2 regions of the Peteryoungia glycinendophytica genome follow, and region 2 is predicted to be linked to the other one. Evidence: predicted binding sites of a transcription regulator. Region 2 holds the regulator's gene; the other holds the start of a gene.

Region 1 (11,238 bases), 590 kb from region 2:
GCTTTTCCTCCGAACAGCTCCTGCCCATCGCCCTCGGTCTCGTCGTCGGCTGGATCTTCGTCAGGCGCCAGAAGACGCTGGAGCACCCAATGATCGATCTCGCCCTTTTCCGCATCCCCGCTTTCGCCGCTTCACTGCTGGTCAATCTCGCCGGTGTCTTCTTCATCTTCGGAATTTTTCTCTTCCAGAACCTCTTCTTCCAGCTCGTCGTCGGCCTGACGCCGCTCGAAGCCGCGCTCTGGTCGATACCCTCCTCATTGGTTTTCACCATCATGTCCTTCCAGGCCTGGCGCGTGACGAACCGGTTCGGTCCCGTCCGCACCGTGCTGGCTGGTCTCTTGGTGAACGCGCTCGGCACCGGCCTGATGGCGATCGCCGCGTGGCATTCCAGCCTCGTCGGTGTCCTCGCATCCAGCATGATCATGGGCATCGGCTTCGTGCACGTGATTCTGACAACCACGGGTCTGATCGTCGGCACCGCGCCGCCGGAACGGGCAGGCTCCGCCTCGGCCATCTCGGAGACCAGCGCGGAATTTGGCGGCGCGCTCGGTGTGGCAATTCTCGGCAGCTTGGCGACGGTCTTCTACCGCTTCGGCATGGCCAAAGCAGACCTGAACGGCCTTGCCCCAACCGACGCCGCAGCCGTCACCACGACGCTCGGCAGCGCCATCGACATCGCCCGCAAGACCGGCAACGAGGCCGCTCCATGGCTCGCCACGGCCCGCGACAGCTATGCCGGTGGCTTCGCAATTTGTTGTCTCCTCGCCTGTGTCACCCTCCTGGCGCTCGCCGCGATTGCCCAACGAGTTTACGCCCGCGCCCACATTGACGAGAGCCGCATGGGTCAGCACTAAAGAGATCTTTCACTGAAGCTTTCCGGGCTTCTTCGTATCGGGAAAGCTCTAGCTCCCTGTCCTGGGAAATTCGAGACGCCCGACCGCTGCGCACTTTTGCTGGAATTGCTTTAGACCTGCAGCGAAGCGCGCAAGCGAGCGACATCCGCCAGATCGGACCGGAAGACGGCAAGGCTGCGCACCTTTAGCGCCTCGTCCGGCATGCGCAGAATGGCAGCCGGGTGCGTGGTCACGAACAGGATCATCCCGTCTCGCATCGGGATAGGCATGCCGCGCACCTCGGCAATGGGTTTTGCCTCTCCCGTAAGCGCCAGATAGGCCGTCGCGCCCAGCGCCACCACGACCTTTGGCTTCACGACGTCCAATTCCTTCGCCAGCCACCAGCGGCAATGCGCCACCTCGCCGGCCTCGGGCCGCATGTGGATCCGGCGCTTGCCACGCCGCTCATGTTTGAAATGCTTCACTGCATTGGTCACGTAGACCTCGTCACGGTCGATCCCGGCCATGGAAATGGCCTCGTCGAAGACCCGGCCAGCGGGGCCCACGAATGGCCGCCCAGCCAGGTCTTCCGTGTCGCCCGGCTGCTCACCGACAAACATCACCTCGGCATTCTCTGCTCCCTCGCCGAATACCGTCTGGGTCGCATGGCAATGCAGTGGACAAAGCGTGCAACCTGCCGCTTCACGGCGCAGCGTTTCGAGCGGCGTCAACGGCTCACGCCCCTCGTCTGCATCCTGCGCTCGCCAGGCCTCCTGCAAGCGCTCATGAAAGGCTGGCGGTTGGCTTGCCGCGCGGGCCGCCATCTCCGCCACTCGGCGCTCGGCTCCCGCGATCAGCCCCGGGATAAGCGCCGCCTCCGGCATGTTCTTCCAGTATTTCTTCGGCATCTCCGATTGCATCGCCCGGATTTTCACCCGCGCCGGATTGAAGATGTTGGCGAAATAAGTCTGCCAGAGCCCATCCGTCTCGTCCTCTGCAACAGGCCTCTCCGCCGGCTCTGTCGAGACCTGCAGCACTTCCCCGTCCCAGGCCGCAGCGCCCTTCGGCGTTGCGATCAGCCAATCCATGTCGGTGAAGCGACGCTGGAAGAAGCCGGCCGTGCGCGCAACGATGAAATGATCAGGCTCGAACCAGGCGACGAAGCGACGCCGTCCCGTCTGCATAGCCGGCACCTCGCGAAAGCGCACAAAGGCCTTCATCTTGTGACTGTCTCGCCTGACATTCTTGATCATCGCCCGCAACAGGCTGACATCGGGATCCGAAGTCACCTCCAGCAGCGCGCGCTCTTTCTCGATCCGCCAGAGCAACCGGTAGAGAAGTCCGAAACGCGCGGGATCGCTGTGGCATATCGCGGCCTCGGCAGCCTCCAGAAACCCCTTCGGCACAGAAAAGACGGCGGCAGCGCCTGCATAGCTTTCGACGGAGGCATTCAACCCGAACAGGTCCCCTCCGCCATCCGCTGATTGCCAGAGAACATCCTGCGGCGGAACACCTCCGGCAAGAAGCGCCCGCGCGGCACTACGCCACTCGGCGAAATCCCCCCGCCCTTTCAGCATCACTTGGCGCATCAGAACAGCTGCAACTGTTCCGGCGGCGGCGCAAAGGCCGCCCTCAGATCCGAGCGATCGAGGCTCTGATGCGGTGACCACCCCTCCGCCGTGATGAACGAGCGCACCTTCTTGAGCGATACGCCCAGCCGCGCAAGATCCTCAAGCCGCACCGTGCGATGACGCCGCGCCGAGATCAGCGCATTGACGGTCTTGGTGCCGAAGCCCGGCACGCGCAGCAAGGTTTCCTTGTCCGCCTTGTTCACATCAACCGGAAAACGGTCGCGATTGCCAAGCGCCCAGGCGAGCTTCGGGTCAAGCTCGAGATCGAGCATGCCGCCATGCCCAACCGACGAAATCTCTTCGACGGAAAAACCGTAGAAGCGATAAAGCCAGTCGGCCTGGTAGAGCCTGTGCTCGCGCATCAGCGGCGGCTTGATCAGCGGCAGGTTCTTCGAACTGTCCGGGATCGGGCTGAAGGCCGAATAATAGACGCGCTTCAGACCGTAGGAGCTGTAGAGCCGCGCACTCGACCCGAGGATCGTCGCGTCATTCGCCCCGTCGGCGCCCACGATCATCTGCGTGCTCTGCCCGCCAGGCACGAAGGTCTTGCGCTTACCCGTCATGGTCGGCTCACGCGCCTCCTCGATCTTCAACCTGAGATCCGCCATCGACCGACGGATATTCACCGGCCGCTTCTCGGGCGCATAACGCTCCAGGCCGTGATCGGTGGGCAGCTCGATATTGATCGACAGACGGTCGGCATAAAGGCCCGCCTCTTCCACAAGATGGGCAGACGCCTCCGGGATGGTTTTGAGATGGATATAGCCGCGAAAGCCGTGCTTGACGCGCAGATCCCGGGCGATCTTCACCATCTCTGCCATCGTATCGTCAGAGGAGCGGATGATGCCGGAAGACAGGAACAGGCCTTCGATGTAGTTGCGCCTATAGAACTCGATCGTCAGCCACACGACCTCATCCGGCGTGAACCGCGCCCGCTCCACATTGCTGGACGAGCGATTGATGCAATAGGCACAGTCATAGATGCAGAAATTGGTGAGCAGGATCTTCAACAGCGAGATGCAGCGACCGTCGGGCGCATAGGCATGGCAGATGCCCGAGCCTTCCGTGGACCCGAGCCCCCCACTTGTCTTCGAATCCCGCTTTGTCGTTCCGCTCGAGGCGCAGGACGCATCATACTTGGCCGCATCAGAGAGAATGGCCAGTCGATCTTTCAGCGATTTCTTCATAATCATGTTCACTATATGTTCTTGTGACAATCGTCAACAATCCAGACTGCGACAAACCGTCTGGCGGCAACGCCTCTCAAAATTATGTCTGCCATTTCATATAATTACACCGGTCTCCCCAAGGGGATGAAGAGACACGGGCATCCCTGTCCGAAAACTCTGGAAATTTCCGAAAGCATTCTGCTATAGTGTTTGCAACCTGATTTGTGACACGGTTCCGCAGCTTTGCTTCGGAACCTGTTTTCTTTTGTGCCCGCGCCTGCGGCCAAAGAGACGAAGGAAGAAGACATGGTAGAAAAGGTACCGATGACGCAGAACGGCTTTGCCAAGCTCAGCGAAGAGCTGCGCTGGCGCCAGCAGGAAGAGCGTCCGCGCATCATCGAGGCGATCGCCGAGGCGCGCGCCCATGGCGACCTCTCGGAAAATGCCGAATATCACGCCGCCAAGGAAGCCCAGAGCCATAACGAAGGCCGCGTCGGCGAGCTGGAAGACCTGATCGCCCGCGCCGAAGTCATCGACCTCACCAAGATGTCCGGCTCGAAGATCAAGTTCGGCGCCACCGTGAAGCTGGTCGACGAGGACACCGACGAGGAAAAGACCTACCAGATCGTCGGCGACCAGGAAGCCGACGTGAAGGCCGGCCGCATCTCTATTTCGTCCCCGATCGCCCGCGCCCTGATCGGCAAGGAAGTCGGCGACAACATCGAAGTGGTGGCTCCCGGCGGCTCCAAGGCCTACGAAATCCTTGCGGTCAACTGGGGTTGATGGGCGAAACTCCCTGATGGCGAAAAGCGAGACGACATACGTGGATCCCGCCGGGGTCCACGTGATCGCGCCGAATTTCAAGATACGTCTGTCCGGCGTCACCTCGACGATCATCCAGCTCGTACCGGTCCAGAACCGGCTCGGCCAGAAAGTCGCCGTGCTGGGTCCGGGGCTTCCGGGTCATCTGCCTCATCTGCGGTATCGGGATCTCTGGAAGCTGTGGAAGCGTCCGGCGGGTGCTGCCCATCGCGTCTGGCACGCCCGCCGCAACATCGAGATGTTGCCAGGCATCATCATGCGCGACGTCATGCGCATGCCCTTGAAGCTCGTCTTCACCTCCGCCTCGCAGCGCAAGCATTCCGGTTGGACGAAATTTCTGATCCGCCAGATGGACGCGGTGATCGCAACCAGCGCCAAGACGTCGGCCTATCTCGAAGTGCCGAACACGGTGATCATGCACGGCATCGACTGCGAAAAGTTCAAGCCGGCCGAAGACAAGGCCGCGGCCAAGCGCGCCTGCGGCCTTGATCCAGAGCAACGTTATATCGGCTGTTTCGGCCGCGTTCGTCACCAGAAGGGCACCGATCTCTTCGTCGACACGATGATCGCAGTATTGCCCCAGCATCCCGGCTGGGCCGCGATCGTCGCCGGCCGCGCCACCCCACAGCACCACGCTTTCGAGGAAGAACTCAAGGCAAGAGTGACGACCGCCGGCCTCGCCGACCGCATTCTCTTCGTCGGCGAACACAAGAACATCGCCGACTGGTACCGCACCCTCGACCTTTTCATCGCCCCACAACGCTGGGAAGGCTTCGGCCTGACCCCGCTGGAGGCCATGGCAACCGGCGTGCCGGTGGTGGCGACAGATGTGGGGGCGTTTGCGGAGTTGATTGCTGCGGGAGAAAGCACGGCGGGCCGGGTCATTGCACGGGATGATCTGCCCGCGATGCTGAAGGCAACGACTGACATGATGTCTGGTGCAACCGGTCCCGTGATCGCCGAAGACTGCCGTAACCACGTCTTCGAGAACTTCCGCATCGAAACCGAAGCTTCCAGACTGGGGGCACTATACGGGCGCCCGGACTAAGCTGCTTTGCCTTGGAGTCCGCGCGTGCTCCAAGGCTCCTTGCCGCCGGACTTAGGCTCGCGTCATTACCCCTCTATCGAATAGCCCGATATAGGCGGAGGCGACCGCCTCCTCGGAGAACTGCCCAATTAGCGTTGCATGCCCCCCCTCGCCCATCGCGGAAGCCAGAGCCGGTTGATCGAGCAGGGCTCGGATCGCAGTCGCGAAGCCATCGACACTGCCGATATCGACGAGAAGTCCGTTTTCTCCGTCTCGCATGAACCAACTCGGCCCCTCCGAACGCGAAGACACGACAGGCTTGCGCTGCGCCCAGGCTTCGAGGATCACGTTGCCCAACGGCTCGTGGCTCGACGGCATGACGAACACGTCGCAGGCCGCCACATAGGGTCGCGTATCCTTCTGCCAGCCGAGAAAACGCACGCGCCCGGTCATCCCGAGGTCCGCAGCAAGGCGCTTCAGACTGTCCGCCTCTTCGCCATCGCCGGCCAGCCAGAGATGAACCTCCGGCGAAAGCCGCGACACGGCCTCGATCAAGGTATGAAATCCCTTGCGCCGAACGAACCGCCCCATGCTCATCACGACCGGCACATCTTCAGGCGTCGACACCGTTGCCCGATCAATCGGGGAAACGATTTCCGTATCGGTGAAATTGGAGATGACTTCCACGCCGCGCGTCCAGCCGAGCTTGCGGACATGGTCGCCGATAGCAGGCGTATTGCATACCAGAATGTCGGTATTCTTGAAGTAGGAGAGGTTGGTCGGAAAGTCGCCGAGTCGCGAGAGCTTCACGCAGCCTTTGTAGGCAGGCATCAAGCGGCTCGCCCGCGTCGCCCACGACATGAGCCCGTCCGGCTTCTGGCGCTCCGCCATCATCCTGACGCGGATCGGCAGCAGGAGTCGATCAGGCGACAGATTGCGAAAATTGCTCTCAATGATCTCGCAGGCGTTCTCGATGTCCTTGCGCCAGAGCCGGTCCGGTCGGATGACCGCCGTCTGCTCCACACCCCGTTTGGCAAGTGCGTTGACAAGATGGACGAAGAAGCGCTCGGCGCCGCCGTCCTTGCCAAAATGATAGTGGAAGACCTTCATTTTCTGCTCCGGCGCTCCATGTCGTCCACGTTGGGCCGCTTGGCAAGCGCATGTCGTTGATAGATTTTGGCCTGCGTCAGGAACGCATAAACGGCACCCGTCGCCGCCTCAATGAAGCCCGGCGCACCGCAGCGCCATAGTCCATTGCGGAAATAGAGCCTGAGAAAATAAAGGACGGGCGAGAACACCAGCTTTGAGACCTTCGCCTTTTTCCCCTCGGCAACTTGCTGGTCGGCCTTCAAGGTAGAATACTTGTTTTCCTTGAGGATCTGCTCGTCGATGATCAACGGGCGGTAATGCAGCAGGCTGCCGACGGCAGAGCTTTCCACTCGCCCCTCCGCGACCAGCCCCTCATGAACGCGCTGGGCAAGGTCATAGCTTCCACAGCCCTTTCGGATCAAACGGAGATTTTTGCGTTCCCGTACATGCGCAGGGGTATAGCCATAGCCGATGAGATAAGGGCGCCGCGCAACCCGCCAGCCGACGACGTCGTTGGGGGCAGCAAGGAGCCGGGGCAGTTCCGCCCTCAGGGCCTCGTCCAGGCGCTCGTCGGCATCGATGTTGAAGCACCAAGCCTGCGTGCATTGCTCGAGCGCAAACTGCTTCTGTCCGGCATAGCCTCGCCAGGGTTCGTAGAAGAAGCGGATCGGAAAACCGCGATCAACATAGGACTGAACGAGCGACGCTGTCCCGTCAGTCGAACCGGAATCAACGACAACGATCTCCGCAAAGCCCTCAAGGCTCTCGATGCAATGGCCGAGATAGGCCTCTTCGTTGAGGCAGATGATATAGGCGGAGGCCGAAAGCAGCATGCAATTTACTCAGTTTCGCATGCCTCACTTTCTAACCCGTGAGACTGCCGGCGCAAGCCCCGCCAAGAACGACCTGAGCATTTGCCAGTGGAAGTTGGGCACGGATAGCTAGACTGCGCTCAATTTTGGGAATACCAAAAAAAGTCATATCAACAAGGGGGGCGAAATTGGGGATTGGAACACGCAAACTTGTGCGGCGGATCACGAAGCAGTTATCGCCTACCGCTTACTGCCGGTATGTTAATTTCATCCTGGCCCTTAAAGGCAGAAAAATTCGCCTCCACCCGATGGAGGCGGGATACTACAAGGTCACTGACGGTCCCGACCACCTCGCCATCTGCCGGCGGGAAAGACATGTGCGATCCAAGAATGGAATAGATCACGGGATAGCCGCCCTGGCCGCCGTCTATCATCTTGACAAGATCGGCTTATCGGCAGGCGATCTGTTGATTGATTGCGGTGCCAACATCGGCGAACTCGGTGTTTGGGCGAAGGGACGCGGCGCATCCTACATCGCGTTTGAACCGGAAACGCTTGAGGCCGATTGCTGTGATCAAAATGCCTTTGGCGGGGACACCCGGACCAACAGGATGGCGCTGTGGCATGAAGAAGGGGAACTCACCTTCTACAGCAAGCCAGAATCTGCCGACAGCTCCGTTTTCGAAATCAAGAAATACAACACAACCAAAACTGTTCCCGCCAGGAGACTGGACGCAGTAGTAGGTGACCTAGACCGCTACGGAACCATCGTTCTGAAGGTCGAGGCTGAGGGCGCCGAGCCGGAGGTCCTGGAAGGCGCGACCGGCATACTGCCACAGGTTCAGTATGTGACGGTTGATTGCGGCTACGAGCGAGGTGTTCAGCAAAGTCACACGTTTATCGAGGTCAACGCGACACTTACCAGATGCGGATTCCGGCCGAAGCTGGCAAATTTTCAGGACCGCACGACGATCCTCTATGAAAATTTGGCACTCACTCACAAAATTGCCTCAACAGCAGCAGCCTGATCCTCGAACCGACCCTTGCGCATGAACACCAGCCATCGAGCCAGCGGCGCGCGATCGGGAACGCCGATACCGCGTTAGGCTTCCTCAGTTATTCTTCACGGCAACCGCTTTGAGGATGAATCCCGACGTGAACGCCGCATCTCGTCGACCGCCACCCAGCAGACGGGCGAGGGGATAGATAAGAGCGATCGATAAGGCGAATAGATAAGCCAGTCTCCTTTTTTCACCTCCCTTAAGCCATGCCAGTCTAAGACACAGCAACAGAACTGTTTCAACGATGCTCGTCCGAGCACCGAGCGTGTCGATACGGAAATCCTTGAACAGTTCTTGCAGCCCAAACTGTGTGTAACGGAAATGGTCGTAAGGCGCATCGTGCGTTGGAAACAGGTACGGTGTTGACAGAAGGAGGCGCCCGCCGGGCTTCAGTATGCGGCGAAGATGATGCGCTGCCTGAAAGGGATCCTTCACGTGCTCCAACACTTCCATGCATAACACATGGTCGAAATGCCCATCGGGCAGCACGCTTTGAGTAATATCGTCCACAACATCGGGGCGGCGTGACTCATCGATATCAGAGCTGACTATTTCGACAGAGGCATCCCTTAGCTTAGCGGAAAGAATAGCCGCGAAAGACCCGCCGGCCCCGACATTTAGAACGCGATCCCCAGACTTGATACCTGTGGCGAATTCGGCGATCGCCTTTTCGATGTCTCGTCTCGAAATCTTCTTGGCAATGTATTTAATAGAACTCAATTGCGTTCCCTTTGACATAGGCTCCACTACGTTAAGGAGTGTGGTCCGACGAGGCCATCAAGATGGACCGGCGTCTCATCCTTCACCGACCGGATGGTGAGCATGGTTCGCACAGTATCCACATTTCTTGCCGAGGTCAGACTTTCGATGACGAAGGTTTGGAACTCTGCCAAATTCTTCGCCACGCAATAGAGCAAGAAGTCCGACTCGCCTGAAATCATCCAGGCTTCTCGGACGATTGACCAAGTCTGTAGCAATTCTGAAAATCGCTTTAGTTCGATTTCGGACTGGTGTGTTAGGCCAACGCTGCAGAAGGCCGAGAGACTGTATCCGAGCGCATTTGCGTCAAGTATAGCACGATACTTTTTGATATATCCGGCGTCTTCGAGCTTCCGCACTCGGCGCAGGCAAGGTGGGGCGGATATGCCAACCCGCTCAGCGAGCTCGACGTTCGTCATCCTGCCGTCAGCCTGAAGCTCACGCAGGATTTTCATGTCTATAGCATCGAGTTCGAATTGTGCCGACCTCATTGCACCGGCCTCAGTGCGCCTTGGCATTGGAAATTCGTCATGTCTAGAACAATTTCCTCATGAAACCACGCGCCACCAGTTGCGCGGGGCCTTCATAAACAGTGGTGGCTGAGGATGTGAAGTTCAGCACGTCATCCTTTTCCAGATGCTCCAGTATACGCCGATACTCCTGCGCGCCGTTAAAATATTGCCCGTCCGACACCGCCTCCGCAACCCGCTCTTTTACGTCCGCAAAAAACTTGAAGTGAAGCAGCACGCCGGAAATAGGTCCAAAATTTTCTCCGTAAGGAAGAGGCTGGTGGATGCTTGACCCAAGGGAACTATCCTTGCTCCAGAAGAGCAAAGGATACTTCATCAATTCCGCCTCACTTCGGAACATGCGCTCCCGAGGCCCGCCTCGCAGGCTCATAAAGCGCTTTTTGACCGACAGTTTATATCCAAAAGCGTCGAACGCGTCGGCGACTTCCCACGGCATCGAATCGCCGCAGTTGGCAGCATGGACATAATCTAGCCCCCCTCTGGGGTAAAGGTCGAGCATAGGCGCAGGCATCTTGACGTTGCCTTCACCAGTCAAAACCTGGATCAGTGCCAGCAAAGGTTGTGTGTCGCACTGGTCAAAAACCAGGAATTCATCGGCATCCACATTCAGGTACCAACGATCATGACCGTAGAGATGCAGCAACATCTCCCGCCAGATCCGCCCCCTCTTCGCCTCCTTGTAACGCACTGTTGACGTCCAAAGGTCAGTGTCGACTTGCGCGGCCAGCCACTCCCGGGACCCGTCACTCGATTGGTCATCAACGACGATAAATCGAGTGACGCCGAGCGATCGGTAATGCCGAAAGAAGGCCGGCAAAAGTGCAAGATCGTTGTGGCACAGAAAAATTAGAGGCAGATCCGCTGTCGACAGAGGTCGAAACGCATGAGGCGTCAATAGAGACAATGGAACACGCGTGGTGCCTCTTTGCCGGCGCTTTAGAACCTTCCAGCTTTCATATCGAGCGATCAGCCTGCGCAATCGCCCTGCCCGCAACTTCTCGAAATCCTCAGGATTCGAAAAAGGATATGAAAGGACGGTCGTACGCAATCTGGAACCTCTGCCTGACGAGAACTAGTTCGTTCGCCAGTCCTTGCTTCTATATAATGTGAAGAAACGCAAGCAAGGGATGCCACCCGGAACCGCAAGCCGCCCCTTTATAACAGCTTTCTTCCCTTTTTGACGCCCTCTTGTCCGCAGCCTCCCCCAAATACCCCCAATCCCCCTGTTGCTAATGCAAATGCCGGCCTTGAATTGCGGCGCGCTTCAATCCTAAATGGGCCGACCATTGCGGGGAACCCTGCGCCTGCCCATCTTTGAGGCCTGCACGCCCCCGCTCCGCGACCTGAAAGGAATTGAGATGACCGCCCGCCACACCAAGGTGCTGATCATCGGCTCCGGCCCCGCCGGATACACAGCTGCCATTTATGCCGCACGCGCCATGCTGAAGCCGGTCCTGATTGCCGGCATGGAACAGGGTGGCCAGTTGATGATCACCACCGACGTG
Region 2 (11,238 bases):
CAGCGCCACATCCCGATAGGCCGTCTTGGCGCCGCCGAGCACATCGCGGAGAGCCGCGGCATTCACCGTACCGTCACCGCCTCTGATAGCATCAAGCGTCACGGTTTCGACGCCGAAATCCGACGGCGTCAGTTCGAAGGTCGAGATCTCACCATCTTTCAGCGCCGCGACCAGGGACGGTCCTGTGTTGGTCAGCTCATCAAGGCCGTTCCCGTGCACGACCCAGGCGCTTGTGAGTCCGAGATCGCGAAGAGCCTCCGCGCCCGGCACCAGCCATTCCGGCGAATAGACGCCGAACAGTTGTTTCTTTACGCGGGCAGGACTGGAAAGCGGGCCGACAATGTTGAAGATCGTCCGCGCGCCAAGTTCGACGCGCGCCGAACCGACATGACGCATGGCCGGATGGTGCAGCTGAGCGAACATGAAGCCGATCCCGGCCTCGCGAATGCAGCGGGAAATGGTCGGAGGATCGATGTCGAGCTTCACCCCGAGTTGGGACAGCGCATCGGCCGTGCCGGATTTCGAGCTAAGCGCCCGGTTGCCGTGCTTGGCAACCGGCACACCGGCACCTGCCACGATAATCGCGGCAAGCGTCGAGATGTTATAGGTATTGGTTCCGTCGCCGCCCGTCCCGACAATGTCGATCGCATCCTCCGGCGCGTCGACCACGACCATCTTCTGGCGCATGATCGAGACAGCTCCCGCGATTTCGTCGACCGTTTCGCCACGCACGCGCAGTCCCATCAGGAAGCCCCCGACCTGCGCCATGCTGGCTTCGCCGGACATCAGGATTTCGAACGCGTCGCTCGCCTCCTGGCGTGTCAGAGGCTGGCGGCTCGCGATCTTCGCGATGAAGGGTTTCAACCCAGACATGGACGTGCTCCCCCTGACGTCGGCGTTAGCGAACGATGGCCTGCTGGGCCAGCGCCTGATTGAACGTCACGCCGTATTGCGCCTGCAACTGGCTGACCATCTGGTCGAGGATGTCGTCGCCGGCCGCATTGGCCATCGAGACGATCTGCTCGTCCTCGTTGCTCAGCACGCCGCCTGCAGCCTGATCACGCACGGCGGTCACGGCGAGCAAAATCTGGGTTGCCGGATCGCCGCCCGATGCGGTCGTGATCGTCCCTTCCGGACCGCTGAAGGCGGCGGTGATCGCAGCAGCACCAAGGACTGCATCTTCCGTGCGACGGCTGATGCCGGCCTTGCTTTCGACGGCAAGGCCGAGCTCGCTCGCGATGTCTTCCAGCTTGACGCCATCGGCGACACGCTTGCGCAGGCTCTCGGCCTTGGCGCCAAGAGCAATCCGCTGCTGCTCTGCCGTCCAGTCGGCCACAGCCTTTTCACGAACTTCCGCCAATTCACGATCGCGCTCCGCCTTAATGTCGGTCACGTCGAACCAGATGTAGCCGTTATTGCCGAGATTAACGGGAAGCGCTTCGACGCCGATATCGGTGCGGAAAACCTCGGCCAGTAGCGCGTCGCGTTCCGGAATGCCCGCCACTTCGGTTTCCCGCATGTCGAGCCCGCGGCGGTCGATATCGGTCACCGTCGCACTCTTCAGTTTCAGCTGGTCGGCGGCTTCCTTGAGCGATGATCCGCCGGCCCGCAGATCTTCGAACTGGTCGTGAACGGTCGTGATGTCAGCGACCGCAGCCGATTCGGCAAGCGCTTCGCGGATTTCCTCCCGGACCTCGTCCAGGCTACGGGTGCGGCCTTCCTTGATGTTCGTGATGCGCAGGATGACCGGGCCGAGCGCGCCTTCCACCACCGGCGTCGTGCCGCCCTCAGCCGTAACGGCAAAGGCAGCATCCGCCAGCTTGACATCCGGGAGCCGGTCCTTGGAAAAGTCGCCGAGCAGGACGTCGCTCGCGGTCTTGCCCTGATCGGTCACAAGCTGATCGAAACTTGTACCCTTGGCGAGTTCCGCAGCGGCGGCGTCAGCCAGCTCGCGCGTCTCGAAGGAAAGCTGCTCGATCGTGCGCGTGCCGGCGATTTCGTAAGAAGCCTTGCGACGCTCGTAATCGGCCTTGATCTGATCTTCAGTGACGGCAGACTTGTCCGCGATGTCGGCCGGTTCCAACTTTACATAGGTGAAGCTGCGGAACTCGGGCGCCCGGTAACGCGACTTCGTCGTATCAAACCAGGCCTGCAGGGTTGCATCATCTGGCGCCTTGATCGGATCGATATTGGCATTGGTCAGCAGAAGGTAATTGATGTCGCGGTTTTCGTAGCGATAGTCCTTGATTGCATCGACCAGCACCTTCGGCGCAACAAAACCGTCGGCCGTCGCGTCGACGATCTGGCTGCGGATGGCGACCTTCGAACGTTCATTGATGTAGTCGTTCTCGCGCAGCCCCGAATTGCGCAGACGAGACGTAAACAGAGCGCGGTCGAAATTGCCCGCCGAATTTTTGAACGCCGGATCATCGGCGATCAGCTGCGCAAGGCGATCCTGCGACAGGCCGAGATTCATATCGACGGCAAGCTGGTCGAGAGCAGCCCCTGCAGCGAGCTGGGAGAACACCTGGGATTCGGCCCCAAAAGCTTTCGCCTGCTCGGTGGTCAGCTGTGTCCCGAAGCGCCTGCTGAGATCGGCGACCTGACGCTGATAGGCGAAAGCAAAGTCTTGCGTCGAGACCGTCTGATCGCCCACGGCCACCACCGTATCGGAATTGCTGGTGAACAGCGAAGCCGAAACGCCCCATACGCCGAACGATGCCACCAGAAGCAACAGCAAGATCTTGGCGAACAGGGTTTGGGAAACTTTTCTCAGAATAACGAGCATCGGGACGCATGAACCTCTTGACTGATCTTCGCCTCGGGCGAAGCGGGTGGACTTCCTTAAATCAAAGATCGACGGAATTGAAGGCATATCGGGCCGAAAAGAGGCGGGATGTGCTTTCACCACAGAAGGAACGTCAAAGTGATCCCAACGGCTGCCCAGAGCCGCCTGTTATTCGACAAACGAGAGGGGATAAGAGAGAGGACTTTACCCGCTGTCGCCCTGGTCGCCACCTGATCGCGCACAAAAAAAGCCGGCGATGAAGCCGGCTTTTTGAAAGGTCAAGACTTTGTGGATCAGCGCTCAGTGATCGGCTTGTAGTCGCGCTTCGGAGCGCCCGTATAGAGCTGGCGCGGACGGCCGATGCGCTGCTGCGGATCTTCGATCATCTCGTTCCACTGTGCAATCCAGCCGACGGTGCGGGCGAGTGCGAAGAGAACGGTGAACATGGTCGTCGGGAAGCCGAGTGCGCGTAGCGTGATACCCGAATAGAAGTCGACATTCGGATAGAGCTTCTTCTCGATGAAGTAGGGGTCGTTGAGCGCAATCTTTTCAAGCTCGAGCGCCACCTTCATCAGCGGGTCATCACCGTGACCGGTCGCTTCGAGGACCTCGTACATGGTCTTCTGCATGATCTTGGCGCGCGGATCGTAGTTCTTGTAGACCCGGTGGCCGAAGCCCATCAGGCGGAACGGATCATTCTTGTCCTTCGCCTTTGCGATGTATTCCGGAATACGATCCACAGTGCCGATTTCCATCAGCATGTTGAGGGCCGCTTCATTGGCACCCCCGTGTGCCGGACCCCAGAGGCAGGCGATGCCGGCCGCGATGCAGGCGAACGGGTTGGCGCCCGAAGAGCCTGCGAGACGCACGGTCGAGGTGGACGCATTCTGCTCGTGATCGGCATGCAGAATGAAGATGCGGTCCATGGCGCGGGCCAGCACCGGGTTCACCTTGTATTCTTCACACGGCACGGCGAAGCACATGCGCAGGAAGTTCGACGCATAGTCCAGATCATTCTTCGGATAAACGAAGGGCTGGCCGACATGGTACTTGTAGGCCATGGCAGCGATCGTCGGCATCTTTGCGATCATCCGCAGCGACGCGACCATGCGCTGGTGCGGATCCGTGATGTCGGTGGAGTCGTGGTAGAAAGCCGACAGAGCGCCGACCGTGCCGACCATGACGGCCATCGGATGCGCGTCGCGGCGGTAGCCGGAGAAGAACTTGCTCATCTGTTCATGCACCATGGTGTGGTGCGTGACGCGGTAGTCGAAGTCCTTCTTCTGTGCCGGCGTCGGCAGTTCGCCGTAGAGCAGCAGGTAGCAGACCTCAAGGAAGTCACCCTTGTCGGCAAGCTGCTCGATCGGATAGCCGCGATGCAGCAGAATGCCTTCGTCGCCATCGATATAGGTGATCTTGGACTCGCAAGACGCGGTGGAGGTGAAGCCCGGGTCGTAGGTGAAGGCGCCGGTGTGCTTGTAAAGGGCTGCGATGTCGACAACGTCAGGGCCGATCGTACCGCCCTTGACGCTCAATTCGACCGTCTTGTCCCCGAGTTTCAAAGAAGCGCTTTTGTCCGTCATGCTAATCCTCCGGAATTGGCGGGAAGGCGTCTCCAAAAAGCCGCCATCGGTGAAGCGTGTTGATGTAGCTATATGATACGGAAGTTAATGCCAAGCTATCCAAAGGGCAAATTGTGCGTTGCGAAAACGGCGATGATCGAACCGAACGGTTCTAATCGATTTGATGCAAGCGCGCAGACTCCCGTGCCTCGAATTCACACGCTTTGATTGTCTCCCGAGAATGGATTATCATGCTCTTCGCTGGCGTTTGTCGCCGCCTCTGCGGGGTTGGGCCACGTGGTGGATCTGCTGGAAGGCAAGCTGGATTTGAATGGGGAGGCGTCACCGCCTGCCTCTGGTCAGGTGTGGCCAGCCCTGTCGCATACCCGTCGGACCTTGCCGCCTTCGATCCGTCCAACCGGCGGAACGCTCGCGCGAGCGGCTGACCAGATCAGCCGATTGCCAGGCGCGACGGCAAAGGCTGTCTCCCGCGAAATCGAGCAAGGGCATCTCTTCTTTTTCGTGCCAGTCTGCCTGGGGCTCGGCGCCGTCATCTGGTTCAACCTGCCGGTACCGCCCGCAGAATGGGCGCTCATGGCACTGTCAGCGATAGCCTTGGTGACTGTTGTGACGAGCATGGCAGGAACCATGCGGCGCTTTGTCTCTGTGGCGGGTTTGCTAGTGCTCGCCGGCATGGCTCTCACGGCGACCGAAATACGGCGCGCCTCTACAACCATCCTCGACACTCCCGTCCTGACTAAGGTGACAGGCCTGGTAGAGCGCCGGGAGGCGGGAGCAAGCGGAGAGTGGCGCTACGTGATCAGGCTTCTCCAGACGGAGGCCCCGATCCTCAGGCGTCCGCCGGAGCGTGTCTCGCTGCTTGCCCGCAGTCGGCACCAGCCTTTGAAAATCGGAGACGCCTTGACAGGTCGGGCGCGGCTTTCTCCGCCATCGGGGCCCGCCTTGCCGGGCATGAACGACTTCGCATTTCAAAGCTACTTTGCCGGCATCGGCGCGGTCGGCTTTTTCATGGGCGCTCCTCAATCCGTTACGGTCGCCTCTCTCCCGGCTGGCGACTACTGGGTCACGCTCGACCAGGCGCTATTCTCGCTGCGAGATCGGATTTCTGATCGCATTCATGCAGTCTTGCCCGGAGATACAGGAGCATTTGCCGCCTCCATCATTACGGGCGAGCGGCGGTCGATGTCGAAGGAAGCGACAGATGCCTTGCGACTGTCGGGGCTGGCGCACATCACCGCGATTTCCGGCCTGAACATGGCGCTCGCCGCCGGGATCTTCTTCGTCGGGTTGCGCGGCTTGCTCTGCCTGCTGCCCGTGTTGGCGCAACGCTATCCGATCAAGAAAGTCGCAGCTGCCGGTGCCTTGCTCGCCGCGACCGCGTATGTCCTCATTTCCGGCTATCAGGTATCCGCGCTCAGAGCCTATTTAATGACGGCAGTTATGCTGGTCGCCGTACTCATCGACCGCCCGGCGATCAGCCTGCGCAACCTCTCGGTGGCGGCGACCCTGATCCTGATCGCCCAGCCATCGGCAGTGATGGGGCCGAGTTTCCAGATGTCTTTTGCCGCGACGGCGGCACTGATCGCCGGCTATTCCGGCTGGCGATCCCGGCCACGCTCGATATGGCCCGCTCCAAAGTCTCCTACTGCCAAACTTGCCAGCTTCATCGTTAAGTTCATCGGGGGCACGCTTGCGACCTCGCTGATCGGCGGGCTCTCGACTGCGATCTTCGCCGTCACACATTTTCATCGCCTGTCGACTCACGGTCTCGAAGCCAATCTCGCGGCCATGCCGCTGATCTCCATCGTCGTCATGCCCGCAGGCTTCATCGCCATGTTGCTCATGCCCTTCGGCCTAGATGCGCCCTTTTTCTGGATCATGGGCCTTGGGCTCGATCTGGTCCTCGTGATGGCCCACACGGTCGCCGGCTGGGGTGACGGAGCGCTCGTCGCGCGGCAGCCTGCATGGTTTCCGATCCTGATCGTGACCGCGCTTCTGCTCCTGACGCTGCTTCACACCTGGTTGCGCCACGCCGGAACTCTGCTGTTGGCAATCACACTCGCCGCAGCAGCAGTCCGTCCCCCCGACACACCCGCAGATCTCTTCATCAGCGAAGACGGCCGACTGGTTGGCTTCTGGCCCAGGGGAAAGAATGAGGGAGAGGCAGGAAGCCTCGCCACAAACCGAAGCCGACCGCCTGCATTCCTCTTCGATCAATGGCAACCGGCGCTCGCTGTCAAACGTAACCAGCCGCCCATCCAGTTGAAATCGCCCGTCTTGCCGCCACCGGCGGACTGGAAAAACGGCAAGAGCTGGGATCAGCAGACAAGCCAGCAGGCCCGGCAAACTCTCACGGAACTGATAGGAGCAGCAAAGTCTGACGCCTTCACCTGTATCCGCGGAGCCTGCTCCGCCATGGTGTCCGGCGGCTGGAGGGTGGTGACCCTTGATCGCGCCGACCTCGCCGGCATTGCCTGCGACGTCGCCGACATTGTCATCCTTGCAGCACGGGCTCGCATGAGAGACTGCCGCTCGGGCGCGCGGTTCATCAGCGCAACGACACTGCGAAGCTCCGGCGCCATGGAACTGCGATTCGGAGAGCCCGGTGACAAGGTGATCAATGCCACGGCCGCATTTACCGGACAGCCGCGCCCCTGGACCATGCACCGCCTATACGACTGGCGAACTAACGCGACGGGCCGCGAACACGTAACGGATTTCCACGCAGCATCGCAAACCTACGAGCCGAATGTCGGGGAGCCGTCAAGCGACCAATACCTTCACTCTCAGTGATAACGGCGGATCAGGCCCACCAGTTTGCCCTGGATCTTCACCCGATCCGGCGGGAAGATCCGGGTTTCATAGGCTGGGTTGGCCGCTTCCAGAGCAATCGAAGCGCCACGCCGGCGAAAGCGCTTGAGCGTCGCTTCTTCGTCGTCGACGAGCGCCACGATGATGTCACCCGGATTGGCATTGGAGGCATTGCGGATGATCACCGTGTCGCCGTCGAGGATGCCAGCATCGATCATCGAATCGCCCTTGACCTCCAGCGCATAATGTTCGCCCGAACCGATCATCTCGGCCGGAACGGTGATGTCATGCGTGTTGTTCTGGATCGCCGAGATCGGCACGCCGGCTGCGATTCGACCCATGACGGGAACGCTGACCGAAGAGGTCTGCTCGGCAGCGGGTGTGCGGGCAGGGGCTGGTGGCGGCGCCTTGCCAAGGCTGCCTTCGATGACGCTCGGCGCGAAGCCCCGGCGCGGCTGCAGGCTCGGCGTATAGGCCTCCGGCAGCTTGATGACTTCGAGCGCACGCGCCCTGTTGGGCAGACGGCGGATGAAGCCGCGCTCCTCAAGCGCGGTGATCAGCCGATGGATCCCGGACTTGGAGGCGAGGTCGAGCGCGTCCTTCATCTCGTCGAAGGAAGGCGGCACGCCCGACTCTTTCATCCGCTCGTGAATGAAGAGAAGCAGTTCCTGTTGCTTGCGCGTCAGCATCGGCGAGGCCCCAATTGGTGAAACAAATCCAGAACAGACACTATATGTTCCATTTGTGTTCCGCAAGTGGATAAATTTCCGTGAACAGCTCACGCGAAAATGCGATAGGCCTCTTGGTCCTTGTCGTGAGAAAGCCATGAAGCGCGTTGTCCATGTGTTCGACTTGCGACGGGGCAAAAGGCTTTCAATTCCCCGAGAAGAACAAGTGAGAAGTCCAACATGCTGAAAGATTTGGAAAAGACCTTGCTTGGCAAGCAGGTTGATGAACTTTCGTCGGCAGAGAAAAAAGTTCTCAAGATAGCCAGGGAGCGGCGCACGGTCTCGACCAATGCCGGCGAGGATTTTCTGGCTGGTTCGAGCTTTGGTCAGCGTCTGGCGGATGCGATTGCCCGCGTGGGCGGCTCCTGGAGCTTCATCATCGGGTTCATGTTCTTTTTGGTGGCTTGGGTTGTCCTCAACACAGTGATCCTGTCGACCCGACCGATTGACGCCTATCCTTTTATCTTCCTGAACCTCATCCTCTCGATGATCGCGGCCATACAGGCACCCATCATCATGATGAGCCAGAACCGTCAGGCCGAACGCGATCGTTTCATGGCGGCGAAGGACTATGAAATTAATCTGAAGGCCGAGATCGAGGTTCTCGCGCTGCATCACAAGATCGATGAGCAGGTGCTGAAGGAACTGCGCGAGACCCGAGCCGAGATCGACGCCCTCCGGCAGTCGGTCGAGACCCTTACAAAACAGTCTGCCCAGCCTTAATTGCACGGGAGAAAAGAGCGTCATTCATGTCCCATGTCTCCCAATCTCCTCGTGCCGTTGATCATCTCGTGCTGCCGGTCGTCGATCTCGATACCGCCCGCCAGCGCCTGACCAGGCTCGGCTTCACCGTCGCTGCAGATGCCACCCATCCCTTCGGCACCCGGAATGCCTGTGTCTTTTTCGCGAATGACACCTATCTGGAACCGCTGGCCGTCGGAAGCCGTGAGGATTGCCTGGAGGCGGCTCGCACCGGTAACGTTTTCGTCGCCCGGGATTTGGCTTATCAGTTTCGTCGTGGCGAGGGACTGTCGGCCGTGGTCGTAAAGACGTCAGATGCCGAAGCGGATCACGCCCGTTTCGTCGCAGAAGGTCTGTCCGGCGGTGAGATGTTGGGTTTTTCGCGCCAGTTCCGCTTCCCGGATGGGCGTGCGGCGGAAGCGGCGTTCAAGTTGGCCTTCGCCGCGGATCTCCGATCTCCGGATTTCTTCGCTTTTTCCTGTGAGCGGGTAAACCCTCTGCCCGTGGATCGCGGGGCATTGCAGGTGCACGCAAATGCCGCAGCCTGCTTATCTCGCATCGTGCTGTCTGAACACAATCCGAGCGACTTCCAGTATCTCCTGGAAGCGGTGCTCGACCAGCGCGACGTCACCGCTCATTCATTCGGGCTGTCGATCAAATGTGCCAATGCCACGGTGGATGTCCTAACGCCTGACGGGTTGTCTGCCCATTACGGACTTGCAGCGCCAGTGACGGAGCGCGGCTTGCTGGGGGCTGCAGTCGTGGTCGTGAGCCACGATCTCGGCGTGACAGCACGTTGCCTCGCTGCTAATGGCATCGCCTATCAAACCATCGGCGCCCGGCTCGTTGTGGCGCCGCAGCCAGGGCAGGGTGTCGCCTACGCCTTTGAGGAGTCGAAATGACCGTTTCTACCAATTCGGAAGTCGTGGTCGGCGAAGGTGCCGGCAAGGCCGTTTTCTCGCAGAAGGGCCGTTTTGCGCTGATTGCCGGCCCGTGCCAGATGGAAAGCCGCGACCATGCTTTCATGATTGCCGGGCGCCTCGTCGAGCTCTGCCGCGAACTGGGTCTCGGTCTCGTCTACAAGTCCTCCTTCGACAAGGCCAACCGCACCTCGCTGTCTGCCGAGCGCGGCATTGGGCTCGAAAAAGCAATGGAGGTCTTTGCCGATATCAAGAAGGAATATGGCATCCCGGTTCTGACCGACATCCATACTGAAGAGCAATGCGCCGCAGTTGCCCCGACGGTCGATGTGCTGCAGATCCCCGCCTTCCTTTGCCGCCAGACCGACCTTCTGGTCGCCGCCGCCAAGACCGGCCGCGTGGTCAATGTCAAGAAGGGCCAGTTTCTGGCCCCTTGGGACATGAAGAATGTGCTGAACAAGCTTAACGCAAGCGGCAACCCCAACGTCCTGCTCTGCGAGCGCGGCGCTTCCTTTGGCTATAACACGCTCGTCTCCGACATGCGGTCGCTGCCGATCATGGCCGCCATGGGCGCGCCGGTGGTGTTTGATGCCACCCACTCGGTGCAGCAGCCGGGCGGGCAGGGCGGTTCTTCGGGCGGTCAGCGCGAATTCGTGGAATCGCTTGCCCGTGCCGCCGTCGCCGTCGGTGTCGGTGGTCTCTTCATCGAGACGCATCAGGATCCGGACAATGCGCCCTCCGATGGCCCCAACATGGTGCAGATCGACAACATGCGCCCCTTACTCGAAAAACTGATCGCCTTTGACCGCATCGCCAAGGCCGTCTGACCGCCTCTGACGGCGGTTCAATCGGTTGAACCGGATGTAGTGCCGGTGCGTCCGCTTTAAATCGATTAGATTTCCCTTACGACGCCCCCGATCCGTCATTGTATTTTCCGGATCATCGGATAAGAGAGGATGACTCAACGGCGGGTCCTGAGGCTTCAAGCCCGGTGGCCGGCCTTCAGAGCCTTGTCCAATTTCCGTCACCAGGGAGCGAACATGACCGCCATCACCGACATCATCGGCCGCGAGATTCTCGACAGCCGCGGCAATCCGACCGTCGAGGTCGACGTCTACCTCGAAGACGGCAGCTTTGGCCGCGCGGCTGTTCCCTCGGGCGCCTCGACTGGCGCGCATGAAGCTGTCGAACTGCGCGACGGCGGCTCGCGCTACCTCGGCAAGGGCGTTGAGAAGGCTGTCGAAGCCGTGAACGGCGAAATCTATGATGCGATTGGCGGCCATGAGGCTGAGAACCAGATCCAGATCGACAACCTGATGATCCAGCTGGACGGCACGCCGAACAAGGCCCGCCTCGGGGCCAACGCCATCCTCGGCGTCTCGCTTGCCGTCGCCAAGGCTGCTGCCCAGTCCGCGGGCCTGCCGCTCTACCGTTACGTGGGCGGCCCGAATGCCCATGTCCTGCCGGTGCCGATGATGAACATCATCAATGGCGGCGCGCATGCCGACAATCCGATCGACTTCCAGGAATTCATGATCGTGCCGGTCGGCGCCGAAACCATCCGCGACGCCGTTCGCATGGGTTCGGAAGTCTTTCACACGCTGAAGAAGCAGCTCGCTGCCGACGGCCACAACACCAATGTCGGTGACGAAGGTGGTTTTGCTCCA

What was found. Region 2 encodes LexA, which represses DNA repair genes until DNA is damaged. Its sites were predicted from a motif close to TGTTCNNNNTGTGTTCNG; they were not measured.
Region 1: a site for LexA is predicted at 3,657-3,674, ahead of FJQ55_RS12395 (putative DNA modification/repair radical SAM protein). Genes of this name have one in related genera too.

The regions. Positions count from the first base shown of each region.
Region 1 covers NZ_VFYP01000001.1:2,538,255-2,549,492, forward strand. The annotation lists gene FJQ55_RS12385 (MFS transporter) at 1-854, shown strand, start outside; gene FJQ55_RS12390 (UdgX family uracil-DNA binding protein) at 965-2,422, opposite strand; gene FJQ55_RS12395 (putative DNA modification/repair radical SAM protein) at 2,422-3,651, opposite strand; gene greA (transcription elongation factor GreA) at 3,940-4,416, shown strand; gene FJQ55_RS12405 (glycosyltransferase family 4 protein) at 4,433-5,503, shown strand; gene FJQ55_RS12410 (glycosyltransferase) at 5,555-6,592, opposite strand; gene FJQ55_RS12415 (glycosyltransferase family 2 protein) at 6,589-7,404, opposite strand; gene FJQ55_RS12420 (FkbM family methyltransferase) at 7,572-8,411, shown strand; gene FJQ55_RS12425 (class I SAM-dependent methyltransferase) at 8,496-9,164, opposite strand; gene FJQ55_RS12430 (Lrp/AsnC family transcriptional regulator) at 9,191-9,694, opposite strand; gene FJQ55_RS12435 (glycosyltransferase family 2 protein) at 9,738-10,781, opposite strand; gene trxB (thioredoxin-disulfide reductase) at 11,092-11,238, shown strand, end outside.
Region 2 covers NZ_VFYP01000001.1:1,945,822-1,957,059, forward strand. The annotation lists gene trpD (anthranilate phosphoribosyltransferase) at 1-873, opposite strand, end outside; gene FJQ55_RS09580 (peptidylprolyl isomerase) at 899-2,788, opposite strand; gene gltA (citrate synthase) at 3,082-4,371, opposite strand; gene FJQ55_RS09590 (ComEC/Rec2 family competence protein) at 4,648-7,164, shown strand; gene lexA (transcriptional repressor LexA) at 7,158-7,871, opposite strand; gene FJQ55_RS09600 (DUF1003 domain-containing protein) at 8,091-8,633, shown strand; gene FJQ55_RS09605 (VOC family protein) at 8,660-9,553, shown strand; gene kdsA (3-deoxy-8-phosphooctulonate synthase) at 9,550-10,398, shown strand; gene eno (phosphopyruvate hydratase) at 10,612-11,238, shown strand, end outside.